DNA from 2 places in the Streptomyces sp. NPDC005925 genome. Region 2 is predicted to be linked to the other one. Evidence: predicted binding sites of a transcription regulator. Region 2 holds the regulator's gene; the other holds the start of a gene.
The links. The regulator HrcA, encoded in region 2, represses chaperone genes, less so after heat shock. The targets are predictions, from matches to a motif close to TTNGCACTCNGNNNNNCNGAGTGCNAA.
Positions count from the first base shown of each region.

Region 1 (7,292 bases), on a different contig from region 2:
ACCGGGTCCGGCCCCCTGCCGGACCGGGCCCGGACGGGCGCCGGACCGTGTCCCGGACGGGCGCCGGGCCGTGTCCCGGACGGGCGCCGGGCCGTGTCCCGGACGGGCGCCGGATCGACAAACACGCCCGATGCGCGGAGTCTGGTGTCGCCCGCCACCGCGCCGGGCGCCGTAACGACCGTCAGCCCGAGGACGCAGCCGACCCGCCATGAACCACGCCCAGCTCACCGCCCTAGGCCGTGCTCTCCGTGTGCTCGGGGAGCACGGCGAGGCACTGACCGCCGACACGCCCGACGCCAAGCTGCACGAGGTCAAGGCCGACCTGCGGCGGGCGCTCGACCTGCTGGAGGAGAGCGTCACCGGTGGCACGCCCACCACCCGCTGCCCCGAGCACCCGAGCGGTCCCGTGGACACGGCCGCGCCCGACCTGTGCCTGCTGTGCGAGACGCGGCGCAGGGCGGCCCGCCGTGCCGGGTACGCCGGCGGCGCTCCGCAGGCCCGGCCCGCGGAGCCCGCGCAGTCCCGGTACGGCGTCCGCGCGGACCGGCCGCAGCCCCAGCAGCGCTGGCTGCCGGAGCTGTGGAACGGCCGCGAGTGGCAGCTGTGCGGCACCCCGCGCCGGGACCGCCGCGAGGCCGAGGCGTACATCGCCGCCCAGCGGCGCGCGCCCCGCGCGGCGACGGCGTACCGCCTCGTCCACGAGTTCACCGACTACGAGGTCGTCCGCGTGTGGGGCACGCCGGTACGGACCGACACCGAACCGATGGGCAACCTGTAGGGCCCCGCCTCAGCTCAGGGTCTTCAACGCCGCCGGGTCGTACGGCGCCAGCTCGTCCAGGCGCCCGTCGAGGACCTTGCGGGCCCACAGCGGGTCCTGGAGCAGGGCGCGCCCGACGGCCACCAGGTCGAACTCGTCGCGCTCCAGCCGGTCGAGCAGGTTGTCGAGGTCGCCCAGCTCGGCCCCCTGCCCCTGGAACGCCTTGATGAAGTCACCGTTGAGGCCGACCGAGCCGACCGTGAGGGTGGTCCGGCCGGTGAGCTTCTTCGTCCAGCCGGCCAGGTTGAGGTCCGAGCCCTCGAACTCCGGCTCCCAGTAGCGGCGCGTGGACGCGTGGAAGGCGTCGACACCGGCCGCGGTGAGCGGGGCGAGGATCGCCTCCAGCTCCTCGGGGGTCCCGGCCAGACGGGCGTCGTAGGCGTCCTGCTTCCACTGCGAGTAGCGGAAGAGGACCGGGAAGCCGGGGGAGACGGCACCGCGGACGGCGGCCACGATCTCCGCGGCGAACTTCGTCCGCGCCACCGGGTCGCCGCCGTAGGCGTCGGTACGGCGGTTGGTGCCCGCCCACAGGAACTGGTCGACGAGGTAGCCGTGCGCGCCGTGCACCTCGACGCCGTCGAAGCCGATGCGCTCGGCGTCGGCGGCGGCCTGCGCGAAGGCGCCGATCACGGCGTCCAGGTCGGCCTGGGTCATCGTCCTGCCGGTGGGCTCGACGGCGCCGATGCGCAGCCCGGACGGGCCGACGGCCGGGGCCTCGGGGTACGGGGCCTCGCCTTCGCTGCGGACCATGCCGATGTGCCACAGCTGCGGCACGATCGTGCCCCCCGCCGCGTGCACCGCGTCGGCGACCTTCGCCCAGCCCGCGAGCTGCTCCTCGCCGTGGAACCGCGGCACGCGGTCGCTCTGCCCGGCCGACTCGTGCCCGACGTACGTCCCCTCGGTGATGATCAGGCCGACACCGGCGGCGGCGCGGCGCCCGTAGTACGCCACGACGTCCTCGCCGGGCACGCCTCCCGGGGAGAACATGCGGGTCATGGGTGCCATCGCGATGCGGTTCGGGACGGTCAGGCCGTTGATGCCGACCGGGCGGGAGAGGATCTCGGCGGCGCGGGAGGCGGTGGTCTCGGTGGCGGGGGTGGCCATGTGGGGACTCCTCGGATGTCGACGCCGGTGCGGCCCGGAGACAGGGCCGGACCGACTGGTATGTGCACACGCATACAATGGCACACTGCCCTCAACCGACACCCCGGGGCACGGCATTCCACCACCCCGCCGGGCACCCCGTGATCCGGAACACGCCCGAGGGCGGCACCCCCCTGACGTACGGGGAGTGCCGCCCTCGGTCGTGAGACGAACGGACGGGTCCGATCCTCGGAAGGATCAGAAGTCCATGTCACCGCCCGGCATGCCGCCACCGGCGGGCGCGGCGGCCTTCTCCGGCTTGTCGGCGATGACGGCCTCGGTGGTGAGGAACAGCGCGGCGATGGAGGCGGCGTTCTGCAGAGCGGAACGGGTCACCTTCGCCGGGTCGATGATGCCCTCGGCGATCATGTCGACGTACTCACCGGTCGCGGCGTTCAGACCGTGGCCGACGGTGAGGTTGCGGACCTTCTCCACGACGACGCCGCCCTCGAGACCACCGTTGACGGCGATCTGCTTCAGCGGGGCCTCCAGCGCGAGCTTCACGGCGTTGGCGCCGGTCGCCTCGTCACCGTCGAGCTCCAGCTTCTCGAAGACCTGGGAGGCCTGCAGCAGGGCCACGCCACCACCGGCGACGATGCCCTCCTCGACGGCCGCCTTGGCGTTGCGCACGGCGTCCTCGATGCGGTGCTTGCGCTCCTTGAGCTCCACCTCGGTGGCGGCACCGGCCTTGATGACCGCGACGCCGCCGGCGAGCTTCGCCAGGCGCTCCTGCAGCTTCTCGCGGTCGTAGTCCGAGTCGCTGTTCTCGATCTCGGCGCGGATCTGGTTCACGCGGCCCTGGACCTGGTCGGCCGAGCCCGAACCGTCGACGATGGTGGTCTCGTCCTTGGTGATGACCACCTTGCGGGCCTTGCCCAGCAGGTCGAGGGTGGCGTTCTCCAGCTTGAGACCGACCTCCTCGGAGATGACCTCGCCGCCCGTGAGGATGGCGATGTCGCCGAGCATGGCCTTGCGGCGGTCGCCGAAGCCCGGGGCCTTGACGGCGACGGACTTGAAGGTGCCGCGGATCTTGTTGACGACCAGCGTCGACAGGGCCTCGCCCTCGACGTCCTCGGCGATGATCAGCAGCGGCTTGCCGGACTGCATGACCTTCTCGAGGAGCGGCAGCAGGTCCTTGACGTTGCTGATCTTCGAGTTGGCGATCAGGATGTACGGGTCGTCGAGGACGGCCTCCATACGCTCCATGTCGGTGGCGAAGTACGCCGAGATGTAGCCCTTGTCGAAGCGCATACCCTCGGTGAGTTCCAGCTCCAGACCGAAGGTCTGGGACTCCTCGACGGTGATGACGCCTTCCTTGCCGACCTTGTCCATGGCCTCGGCGATGAGCTCGCCGATCTGGGTGTCGGCGGCGGAGATGGAGGCCGTGGAGGCGATCTGCTCCTTGGTCTCGACGTCCTTCGCCTGCTCCAGCAGGGCGGCGGAGACGGCCTCGACGGCCTTCTCGATACCGCGCTTCAGGGCCATCGGGTTGGCACCGGCCGCGACGTTGCGCAGGCCTTCCTTGACCAGGGCCTGCGCGAGAACGGTCGCGGTGGTCGTACCGTCACCGGCGACGTCGTCCGTCTTCTTGGCGACTTCCTTGACCAGCTCGGCGCCGATCTTCTCGTACGGGTCCTCGAGCTCGATCTCCTTGGCGATGGACACACCGTCGTTGGTGATCGTGGGGGCGCCCCACTTCTTCTCGAGGACGACGTTGCGGCCCTTGGGGCCGAGCGTCACCTTGACGGCGTCCGCGAGCTGGTTCATGCCGCGCTCGAGGCCGCGCCGCGCCTCCTCGTCGAACGCGATGATCTTGGCCATGTGAAGTGGTCCCTCCAGGACTGGGGGTGATTCCTTCGGACCGCGCCCGCGCCCGCGACGGACGGCTCGCCGGCCTGGTGGTTCCTTCCCCACCCGGCCTGCGGGCCTCACCGACCCGGTCCTTACGTTGTCACTCTCACCTTCAGAGTGCTAACGCCAATGATTAGCACTCGACCCCCGAGAGTGCAAGGTGCGCTCGCGCGGCGGGTGCTTGTCGAAGGTGGCGGTCGGGTGACGGGGGCGCGAGCACGGGGGGATCCCGGGAGGGCGCTCGGCCGCGCGCACGGCGCACGCACGACCCCCGGCCGGTTCCGGGCACGACGAAGGGCCCGTACCCGGAGGTACGGACCCTTCGTCGTGAAGACCGGTGTGCGGTTGGTCGCGCGCGTTCAGGCAGAGACGCGGACCATGTCGGCCTGCGGGCCCTTCTGACCCTGCGAGATCTCGAACTCGACCCGCTGGCCCTCTTCCAGGGTGCGGTAGCCGTCCATCTGGATCGCGCTGTAGTGGACGAAAACATCCGCACCACCGTCGACCGCGATGAAGCCGTACCCCTTCTCCGCGTTGAACCACTTGACGGTGCCCTGAGCCATGCCTAACTCCCCTATTACTGGCCCTTGCACAGATCCGCACTTCGCGAACCCGGGTCAGACCTCACCCGCCACGGTGGGGGTGTGCGCCGGAACGCGTCGACCGCGGCCGAATGTATCTGCACAACTGCCGTCTGCAACAGGTCAATCGGACGAGAAATCTGGACGGCCGCGGTCCGGAACTAAGGGAGAATCCATCCGCATTCAGGGCAAGTCGGGCCACACAAAAGGCGCGAAAGTTACAAAGAAACCACACACTTTGGCTACTTCTTATCGCCTGCGGAACCGGGGCACATATGCACTTGGCATAAGAAGCACAGCCGGTTCCCCAACTCTACCGTGTTCAACCCTCCAGAATTGCCCTCTCCGTTTCTCCTTGCGGAGAGGGCAATTCTGGGAACGGGACGTGAGCGGGGCTCAGCAGCCGCCGGCCACCGCCGGGATGATGGAGACGCCGACGCCGTCGGGCGTGGCGGTCTCCAGGCCCTGCTCGAAGCGGACGTCGTCGTCGTCGACGTACACGTTCACGAAGCGGCGCAGCCTGCCCTTGTCGTCGAGGACGCGGGCGGCGATGCCGGTGTGGTTCTTCTCCAGGTCGGTGATGACCTCGCCGAGGGTGGCGCCCTCGGCGGCGACCTCGGCCCGCCCGCCGGTGTAGGTGCGCAGGATGGTGGGGATGCGAACGGTCACGCTCATGCGAGGCCAGCCTCTCGGAAGGAGTCCAGGTTCGGGCGGATGGTGGCGGTGAGGCCGGTGCCGGCCACCGCGTCGAGGGTCTTGAGGCCGTCGCCGGTGTTCAGGACGACGGTCGTCAGCGCCGGGTCGAGGACGCCGTTCTCGATCAGCTTGCGGGTGACTCCCACGGTCACGCCACCGGCGGTCTCCGCGAAGATGCCCTCGGTGCGGGCGAGCACCTTGATCGCGTCGACGATCTGCTCGTCGGTGACGTCCTCCACGGCCCCGCCGGTACGCCGCGCGATGTCGAGGACGTACGGCCCGTCGGCGGGATTGCCGATGGCGAGGGACTTGGCGATGGTGTCCGGCTTCTGCGGGCGCACGACGTCGTGCCCGGCCTTGAAGGCGGCGGACACCGGCGAGCAGCCCTCGGCCTGCGCGCCGAAGATCTTGTACGGCTTGTCCTCGACGAGCCCGAGACCGATGAGCTCCTTGAGTCCCTTGTCGATCTTCGTCAGCTGGGAGCCGGAGGCGATGGGCACGACGAGCTGGTCGGGCAGCCGCCACCCGAGCTGCTCGCAGATCTCGTACGCGAGGGTCTTGGACCCCTCGGCGTAGTAGGGCCGCAAATTGACGTTGACGAAGCCCCAGCCCTCGCCGGCCGGGTCGCCGATCAGCTCGGAGCAGAAGCGGTTCACGTCGTCGTAGTTGCCCTCGATGCCGACGAGCTCGCCGCCGTAGACCGCGGCCATGACGACCTTGCCCTGCTCCAGGTCGTGCGGGATGAACACGCAGGACCGGAAACCGGCGCGGGCGGCGGCGGCGCCGACGGCACCGGCGAGGTTGCCGGTGGAGGAGCAGGACAGCGTGGTGAAGCCGAAGGCGCGGGCGGCCTCGATGGCCTGGGCGACGACGCGGTCCTTGAAGGAGTGGGTCGGGTTGCCGGAGTCGTCCTTGACGAAGAGCTTGCCGGCGTCCACGCCCAGCTCGCGGGCGAGGTTGTCGGCCCGGACGAGCTTGGTCCAGCCGGGGTTGATGTTCGGCTTGTCCGCCACGTCGGCGGGGACGGGCAGCAGCGGGGCGTAACGCCAGATGTTCGCGGGGCCCGCCGTGATGCGCTTCCGCAGTTCCTCGGTGTCGTACGCCGAGAAGTCGTAGGCGATCTCCAGCGGGCCGAAACACTCCTCGCACGCGAATACCGGGCCGAGGGGCACGCGGTGGCCGCACTCGCGGCAGGACAGCGCGGCGGCGGGGCCGAGGTCTACGGCGGCGGAATTCGTGGTGCTCGCGACAGTTTGCACAGCCATGTGAGGCGAGGCCCTTTCTCCTCATCTTCCTCACGGCGCATCTCGCCGTGAGACGGATTTGGCACCTTCCCTAGCCGGGAGCCTCGCGGTGGCGATCGACAATGATCTACGAGACCGGCTGGAGGGTTGCCGGGGCTTCATCGGGCCGTTTCCCTCTGCCCCTCTGGATGAGCAATATGTGGTTGTTGATCACGCGGACGACGGGTGGGATGACCCCGGTATGCGATGGTCATCCGCGTTGTTCAAGACTGTAACCGACAGCCCGGATGATCGAGACAGTCGTCCGCACCGCGAGATGGATCACCGAGCTCGCCGACCGAATGCCGAGAGAACGCGAAGGAGCCTTTCGACCGTGCTGGAAGAAGTCGAGCGCTGGCTGGCCGCACGCTCCTGGTCCGCCGCCGATCGCCCGCTCCACCGGCTGCTGGCCGCGAAGCGTGCCACGGGCCAGACGGTCAGCGTGGTCCTGCCCGCGCTGAACGAGGAGGAGACGGTCGGCGAGATCGTGACGACGATCCGCCGTGACCTGATGTGTGAGGCACCCCTCGTGGACGAGGTCGTCGTGGTCGACTCGGCCTCCACGGACCGCACCGCGCAGGTGGCGGCACGGGCGGGCGCGCGGGTCGTCCACCGCGACGAGATCCTGCCCCGCGTCCCGGCGGTGCCCGGCAAGGGCGAGGTGCTGTGGCGCTCGCTGCTCGTGACGCGGGGAGACATCGTCTGCTTCGTCGACGCCGACCTCAGGGACTTCTCCCCGGACTTCGTGTCGGGCACCGTCGGCCCGCTGCTCACGGACCCCGGCGTGGACCTGGTCAAGGCGATGTACGACCGGCCGCTCGGCGCGGCGGACGGCCAGGGCGGCCGGGTCACCGAGCTGATGGCGCGCCCGCTGCTGAACATGCACTGGCCGCGGCTGGCGGGCTTCGTCCAGCCACTGGG
Region 1 is NZ_JBEXVL010000004.1:29,198-36,489, reverse strand. It holds gene ABZ354_RS07105 (hypothetical protein) at 209-778, shown strand; gene ABZ354_RS07100 (NADH:flavin oxidoreductase) at 788-1,921, opposite strand; gene groL (chaperonin GroEL) at 2,159-3,781, opposite strand; gene ABZ354_RS07090 (cold-shock protein) at 4,171-4,374, opposite strand; gene ABZ354_RS07085 (MoaD/ThiS family protein) at 4,789-5,067, opposite strand; gene thrC (threonine synthase) at 5,064-6,353, opposite strand; SAM riboswitch class I at 6,372-6,527, opposite strand; gene ABZ354_RS07075 (glucosyl-3-phosphoglycerate synthase) at 6,706-7,292, shown strand, end outside.
Region 1: the regulator HrcA is predicted to act here: its motif matches at 3,945-3,971, upstream of groL (chaperonin GroEL).

Region 2 (7,292 bases):
AGCTCCGGGTACGCGGCGGGCGCGTACCGGCCGTGCTCGCGAAGGAAACGGTTGACCAGTCCGCGCGCCGGGCGGCCCGAGAACGCCCGCGTCAACTCGGTCCGTGCGTAGAGGGGGTGGGTCATCGCCTGCTTGTGCAGCATGTGGGCGCCGGACTCGGGCGTGACGACGAACGCGGTACCGAGCTGGGCGGCGCTCGCGCCGGCCGCGAGGGCGGCGGCGATCTGGCTGCCGCGCATGATGCCGCCGGCGGCGATGACGGGGATGCCGACGGCCTCCCGGATCTGGGCGATCAGGGTGAGCAGCCCGTATCCGGAGCCGTCCGTCTCCGGGTAGTCCCGGTGGGTGCCCTGGTGACCGCCCGCCTCCATGCCCTGCGCGATCACGCCGTCGGCGCCGGCGGCCTCGACGGCACGGGCCTCGTCGGGGGTGGTGGCGGTCACCAGCGTGCGGGTGCCGACGCGGCGCAGGGCGTCCACGACGTCCCGCGCGGGACAGCCGAAGTGGAAGGAGACCACCGGCACCGGGTTCTCCAGCAGCACCGTGAGCTTGGCGTCGAAGCCGTCGTCGCGTCCGCTGTCCGGGTCGCCCAGCTCGGTCTCGTACCAGTCGGCCTCGGCGATGAGCCGGCGGGCGTAGAGGTCGACCGCGGCCCGGTCGGGCGTCTCGGGCTGCGGCATGAACACGTTGACGCCGAAGGGCCGGTCCGTCAGTCCCCGCAGTTGCTTGATCTCCTGGTACATGCCGTCGGGGGTCTTGTACCCGGCGGCGAGGAACCCGAGCCCGCCCGCCTCGGACACGGCGGCGGCGAGCCGCGGCACGGAGACGCCGCCCGCCATGGGCGCCTGCACGATCGGGTGAGGGAGAAGATCGGTCAGTGCGGAGGACATGACGGCATGGTGTCACGTCCTCCGAACAAGTCCGAATCGGCCCATGCACACCCCGGGACGGCGGAGCCGGGCCTTCCGGCCCTCGCGCCACCGCCCCGCCGGGCCCCCACGGGGGCGTTGCCGGCCGGTGCCTCAGCGGCCGTTGAACGCGTCCTTCAGCCGCGAGAACAGTCCCTGCTGGCCCGGCTGGAACTGCCCCTGGGGCCGCTCCTCGCCGCGCAGCTTGGACAGCTCGCGCAGTACGCGCTCCTGCTCCACGTCGAGCTTGGTCGGCGTCTGCACCTCGACGTGGACGATCAGGTCGCCCCGGCCGCCGCCGCGCAGATGCGTGATGCCCCGGCTGTGCAGCGGGATCGACTGCCCGGACTGGGTGCCCGGACGGATGTCGACCTCCTCCAGCCCGTCGAGGGTCTCCAGCGGCACCTTCGTACCGAGAGCCGCCGCCGTCATCGGGAGGGTGACCGTGCAGTGCAGGTCGTCACCGCGCCGCTGGAACTGCGAGTGGGGCAGTTCGTGGATCTCCACGTACAGGTCACCGGCGGGACCGCCGCCGGGCCCGACCTCACCTTCACCGGCGAGCTGGATGCGCGTGCCGTTGTCGACACCGGCGGGGATCTTCACGGTCAGGGTGCGGCGGGAGCGGACCCGGCCGTCGCCCGCGCACTCCGGGCAGGGCGTCGGGACGACCGTGCCGAAGCCCTGGCACTGCGGGCAGGGCCGTGACGTCATGACCTGCCCCAGGAAGGACCGGGTGACCTGGGAGACCTCGCCGCGGCCCCGGCACATGTCGCAGGTCTGCGCCGTGGTGCCCGGGGCGGCGCCCTCGCCGCTGCACGTGGTGCACACGACGGCCGTGTCGACCTGGATGTCCTTGGTCGTGCCGAACGCGGCCTCGTCGAGCTCGATCTCGATGCGGATCATCGCGTCCTGGCCGCGGCGGGTGCGCGAGCGCGGCCCGCGCTGCGACGCCGTGCCGAAGAACGCGTCCATGATGTCGGAGAAGTTCCCGAAGCCGCCGGCCCCGAAGCCGCCCGCGCCACCGCCCCCGGCCTGCGAGAGCGGATCACCGCCGAGGTCGTAGACCTGTTTCTTCTGCGGGTCCGACAACACCTCGTACGCGGCGTTGATCTCCTTGAACCGCTCTTGGGTCTTCGGGTCCGGATTGACGTCCGGGTGCAGCTCGCGAGCGAGCCGCCGGAAGGCCTTCTTGATCTCTTCCTGCGACGCGTCGCGACGCACGCCGAGAACGGCGTAGTAGTCCGTGGCCACTTACGACTCCGCCAGGATCTGTCCGACGTACCGTGCCACTGCGCGTACCGCTCCCATCGTTCCCGGGTAGTCCATGCGGGTCGGTCCGACCACGCCGAGCTTGGCAACCGCCTCGCCGCCCGAACCGTAGCCGACCGACACGACGGACGTGGAGTTGAGTCCTTCATGGGCGTTCTCGTGACCGATTCGCACGGTCACGCCCGGATCCTGGGCCTCGCCGAGCAGCTTCAGGAGCACCACCTGCTCCTCCAGCGCCTCCAGCACCGGCCGGATCATGAGGGGGAAGTCGTGCCCGAAGCGGGTCAGATTGGCGGTGCCGCCGATCATCAGCCGCTCCTCGTTCTCCTCGACCAGCGTCTCGAGGAGGGTGGACAGCACCGATGCGACCGTGCCGCGTTCCTCGGCCTCGAAGGCCTCCGGCAGGTCCTCCACCAGCGTCGGCACGTCCGTGAACCGACGGCCCGCGACCCGGCTGTTGAGCCGCGCCCGCAGATCCGCGAGCGCCATCTCGCCGAACGGCGCCGGGCAGTCCACGACCCGCTGCTCGACCCGCCCGGTGTCCGTGATCAGCACGAGCATGACCCGCGCCGGGGCGAGGGACAGCAGCTCCACGTGCCGCACGGTCGAACGGGTCAGCGACGGGTACTGCACGACGGCGACCTGCCGGGTGAGCTGCGCGAGCAGCCGCACCGTACGGGCCACGACGTCGTCCAGGTCGACGGCGCCCTCCAGGAAGTTCTGGATGGCGCGCCGCTCGGGCGGCGACATGGGCTTGACGCCCGCGAGCTTGTCCACGAAGAGCCGGTAGCCCTTGTCCGTGGGGATGCGCCCCGCGCTGGTGTGCGGCTGCGCGATGAAGCCCTCGTCCTCCAGGGCCGCCATGTCGTTGCGCACGGTGGCCGGGGAGACGCCGAGGTTGTGCCGCTCGGTGAGCGCCTTGGAGCCGACGGGCTCCTCGGTGCCGACGTAGTCCTGGACGATGGCGCGCAGCACCTGGAGCCTGCGTTCACTGAGCACCGCGCACACCTCCAGATGTCGTCCGCCGTCGTCCCTGGCACTCGGCATGTGCGAGTGCCAGACTTCCCCGGCCAAGTGTACGGCCGGGGGGTGCACCGGGGGCAAGGGCGGTCGCACTCCGTGCCGGAAGATCCCGCCGCGCCGGGGGACGACGTCAGGGCTAGCGTCGCCGTATGACGGTGACTTGGGAAGAGCTGGGATGGGAGCACGTGGCCGGCGGAGTGGGCCGGTGCCGGCTGCCGGGCTGGGACTGCACGGCCGGGCTCGTCGTCGGATCGGGCGCCGCGCTGCTGATCGACACCGGTGCGAGCCTCGCCGAGGGCGTCCGGCTGCGGGAGCAGGCGGAACGGCTCACCGGCCACCCTGTGACGCATGTCGCGCTGACCCACCCGCACTTCGACCACGTCTTCGGCACCCCGGCGTTCGCGGGGGCGGAGGTGTACGGCGCCGTCGGCATGGACGGCCTCTTCGCGCCGCGCGGCCGGGAGGAGCTGCGCGCGGACGCGGTGCGCAACGGGCTGGACAGGGCGGCCGCGGAAGAGGCCGCCGGGGCGCTCCTGCCGCCGCGCCACCTGGTCAGCGGCGAGTGGACCCTCGGTCTGGGCGACGGCCGGCAGGTCCTGCTGGCGAACGTGGGGCCGGGCCACACCGCCCACGACCTCGCCGTACTGGTGCCGGGCGACCGCGAGGTGGTGTTCTGCGGCGACCTCGTCGAGGAGTCCGGCGAACCTCAGGCCGGTCCGGACGCCGTACCGGCCCGGTGGCCCGCCGCCCTGGACCGGCTGCTCGGCCTGGGCGGCGAGGACGCGCTGTACGTGCCCGGCCACGGAGCGGTCGTGGGCGCGGCGTTCGTCCGGGCCCAGCGCGACGAGCTGGCGGCGCGATTCGGCGTGTCGTGACCGGGCGGGGGCGGCTTCTCCTATCGTCGTGCGAATGCGCCCTCCCGTCCCCCGCCACCGCCCGTCCGACGAAGGCCCCGTGGGCCCTCGTCCTCGCGTGTACTCCCCCGATCTGACCCCGCCCTGGAAGAAATCGAGGCCCGTCCAGGAGGTCCCTGCCGATCCCGGACTGGTCGTCGAGGAGCCCGGCACCGGCTTCTGCGGCGCGGTGATCCGCTGCGAGGCGGGCACGGTGACCCTGGAGGACCGGTTCGGCGCCCACCGGGTGTTCCCGCTGCAGCCGCGCGGTTTCCTGTTGGAGGGCCGGGTGGTGACCCTGGTGAAACCGGCCGGCGGACCCGTACGGCCCACCCGCACGGCGTCCGGCTCGGTGGCCGTGCCCGGCGCACGCGCGCGCGTGGCCCGCGCCGGGCGGATCTACGTCGAGGGGCGGCACGACGCCGAACTGGTCGAGAAGGTGTGGGGCGACGACCTGCGCCTCGAGGGCGTGGTCGTGGAGTACCTGGAGGGCGTGGACGACCTGCCGTCGATCGTCGCCGACTTCGCCCCCGGGCCCGGCGCACGCCTCGGTGTCCTGGTGGACCACCTGGTCCCGGGCTCGAAGGAGTGGCGCATCGCCCAGGCCGTGACCGGCGAAGACGCCCTGGTCGTGGGCCACCCGTACATCGACGTCTGGGAGGCGGTGAAGCCGTCGGCGCTCGGCATCACGGCCTGGCCCCGCGTCCCGCACGGCCAGGACTGGAAGACGGGCGTGTGCCGGGCGCTGGGATGGCCGGAAAACACCGGCGCGGCGTGGCAGCACATCCTGTCCAGGGTCCGCACGTACAAGGACTTGGAGCCGGAGCTGCTGGGGTGTGTGGAGCGTCTCATCGATCACGTGACCGTGCCCTGACGCACGACGGGCCGCCCCCACCGGGCGGGACGGACCGCTCCACTCGGAGTCGGTCCGCCGGTCAGCTCGTCCACCCGCGCGCAGGTGGTGGTCCCGCCCGCCGGTGTTCTCTCAGGGCACCCGGCCGCGCAGTCCTTGGCCCCCGCCCGCCGGTGGGTCCCCCTCAGTCCACCAGGTCCCGCACCACCGCGTCCGCGAGCAGCCGCCCCCGCAGGGTCAGCGCGGCGCGCCCCTCCTCGTACGGGCCGGTCTCCAGGAGCCCGTCCGCCAGGGCCCGCCGGGACGCCGCGAGGCCGGCCTCCCGCAGCAGCGCCAGCGGGACACCGCCCCGCAGGCGCAGCTCCAGCAGGATCCGCTCGACCCTGCGGTCCTCGTCGGACAGGAGCTCGCGGCCCGCGCCCGGGGAGCGGCCCGCCGCGAGCGCCGCCGCGTACGCGCCGGGATGCTTCACGTTCCACCAGCGCACCCCGCCCACGTGGCTGTGCGCGCCGGGTCCCGCGCCCCACCAGTCGGCGCCGCGCCAGTACAGCTCGTTGTGCTGGCACCGCCCCGCGTCGGACCGCGCCCAGTTCGACACCTCGTACCACTCGAAGCCGGCCGCCGACAGGGTCTCCTCGGCCATCAGGTAGCGGTCGGCGTGGACGTCGTCGTCGGTCGCCGGGATCTCGCCGCGCCGGATCCGCCGGGCGAGCCCGGTGCCCTCCTCGACGATCAGCGCGTACGCCGACACGTGGTCCGGGCCGGCTCCGAGCGCCGCGTCCAGCGAGGACCGCCAGTCGTCGTCGGACTCGCCGGGCGTGCCGTAGATCAGGTCGAGGTTCACGTGCGCGAACCCGGCGGCGTGGGCCTCGGCGACGCAGCGCTCGGGGCGGCCCGGCGTGTGGGTGCGGTCCAGGACGCGCAGGACGTGCTGTTTCGCGCTCTGCATGCCGAAGGAGATCCGGTTGAACCCGCCGGCCCTCAGCGCCGCCAGATAAGAGGGGTCGACGGACTCGGGGTTGGCCTCCGTCGTGACCTCCGCGTCCGGGGCCAGCCCGAACTCGTCGCGGATCGCGGCCAGCGCTCGTACGAGATCGGCGGCGGCCAGCAGGGTGGGCGTGCCGCCGCCGACGAAGACCGTGCTGACCGGGCGCGGGTCGTCGCCGAGGACCTTGCGGGCGAGGCGGATCTCTTCGGTGAGGGTGGCGGCGTAGTTGTCGCGGGAGGCGAGAACGCCGCCGGTGCCGCGCAGCTCGGTCGCGGTGTAGGTGTTGAAGTCGCAGTAGCCGCAGCGGGTCGCGCAGTACGGGACGTGCAGATAGAAACCGAGGGGGCGGTCCGCGGCCCCGGCGAGCGCCTGAGGGGGCAGTGCGCCGTCGTCGGGGACGGGCTCGCCGTCGGGGAGTGCGGAAGGCATGTACCCCATTGTCCCGCACCCGGACCGCCGGGCGTCCGGGTGCGGGACAAGCCCGTCACTCGGCCTGGAGCACGAGCAGCGCCAGGTCGTCCTCCGGTGGGCGGGTGCCGAAGTCGTGGACGAGGTTGCGGATGCGCTCGGCGATCAGTTCCGCGTCGAGGCCCGCGCAGCCCGCGAGGGCGGTCGCCAGCCCGTCACCGTCGTCGAACTGTCGTGAGCCGCAGCGCCGCTCGGTGACGCCGTCCGTGACGCAGAGCAGCGTGTCGCCGGGGCGCAGCTCGAAGGTCTCGCTGTGATACGTCTCGTCCTCCACGACGCCCAGGAGTGTCTGCGGCTCGGCCGCGGTCGTCACCCGGCCGTCGGCGCCGAGGAGCAGCGGCAGCGGGTGCCCGGCGGAGGCGAGGGTGCAGCGGATGCCGGGCCCGGCCGGTGTGTCCACGAGGATCAGCTCGCCGTAGAGCAGGGACAGGAAGCGGGTCTGCGGGCCGTCGCCGGGGATCGTGGGCCGGCCGCCGGCCAGGGCGCGGGCCGCCGCGTCCGCGACCTCCGTCGCGTCGTCGAGGAGGAGCTGGTTGAGCCGGTCGAGGACGTCGGCGACGCCGTAGCCCTCGCGGGCCAGCAGCCGCAGCCAGGGCCGGGCGAGACCGATGACGACGGCGGCCTCGGGACCCTTGCCCTGGACGTCACCGACGGCGAAGCACCAGCGGTCCTCGCCGGCCGGGAACAGGTCGTAGAAGTCACCGCTGGGCCCGCCCTGGTCGCACGGCTCGTGGACGAGGGCGCTGCGCAGGCCCGGTATCTCGGCGACCGCGCCCGGCAGCAGGCCGCGCTGCAGGACGGAGCTGATGGTGACCTGCCGGGCGTACTGCCGGGCCGCCCCGACGGCGAGCGCCACCCGGCGGCCGAGGTCCTCGACCAGGCCGGTGATC
Region 2 is NZ_JBEXVL010000002.1:107,840-115,131, reverse strand. It holds gene ABZ354_RS03255 (nitronate monooxygenase) at 1-890, opposite strand, end outside; gene dnaJ (molecular chaperone DnaJ) at 1,023-2,159, opposite strand; gene hrcA (heat-inducible transcriptional repressor HrcA) at 2,160-3,176, opposite strand; gene ABZ354_RS03240 (MBL fold metallo-hydrolase) at 3,350-4,075, shown strand; gene ABZ354_RS03235 (DUF3097 domain-containing protein) at 4,110-4,967, shown strand; gene hemW (radical SAM family heme chaperone HemW) at 5,131-6,363, opposite strand; gene ABZ354_RS03225 (SpoIIE family protein phosphatase) at 6,419-7,292, opposite strand, start outside.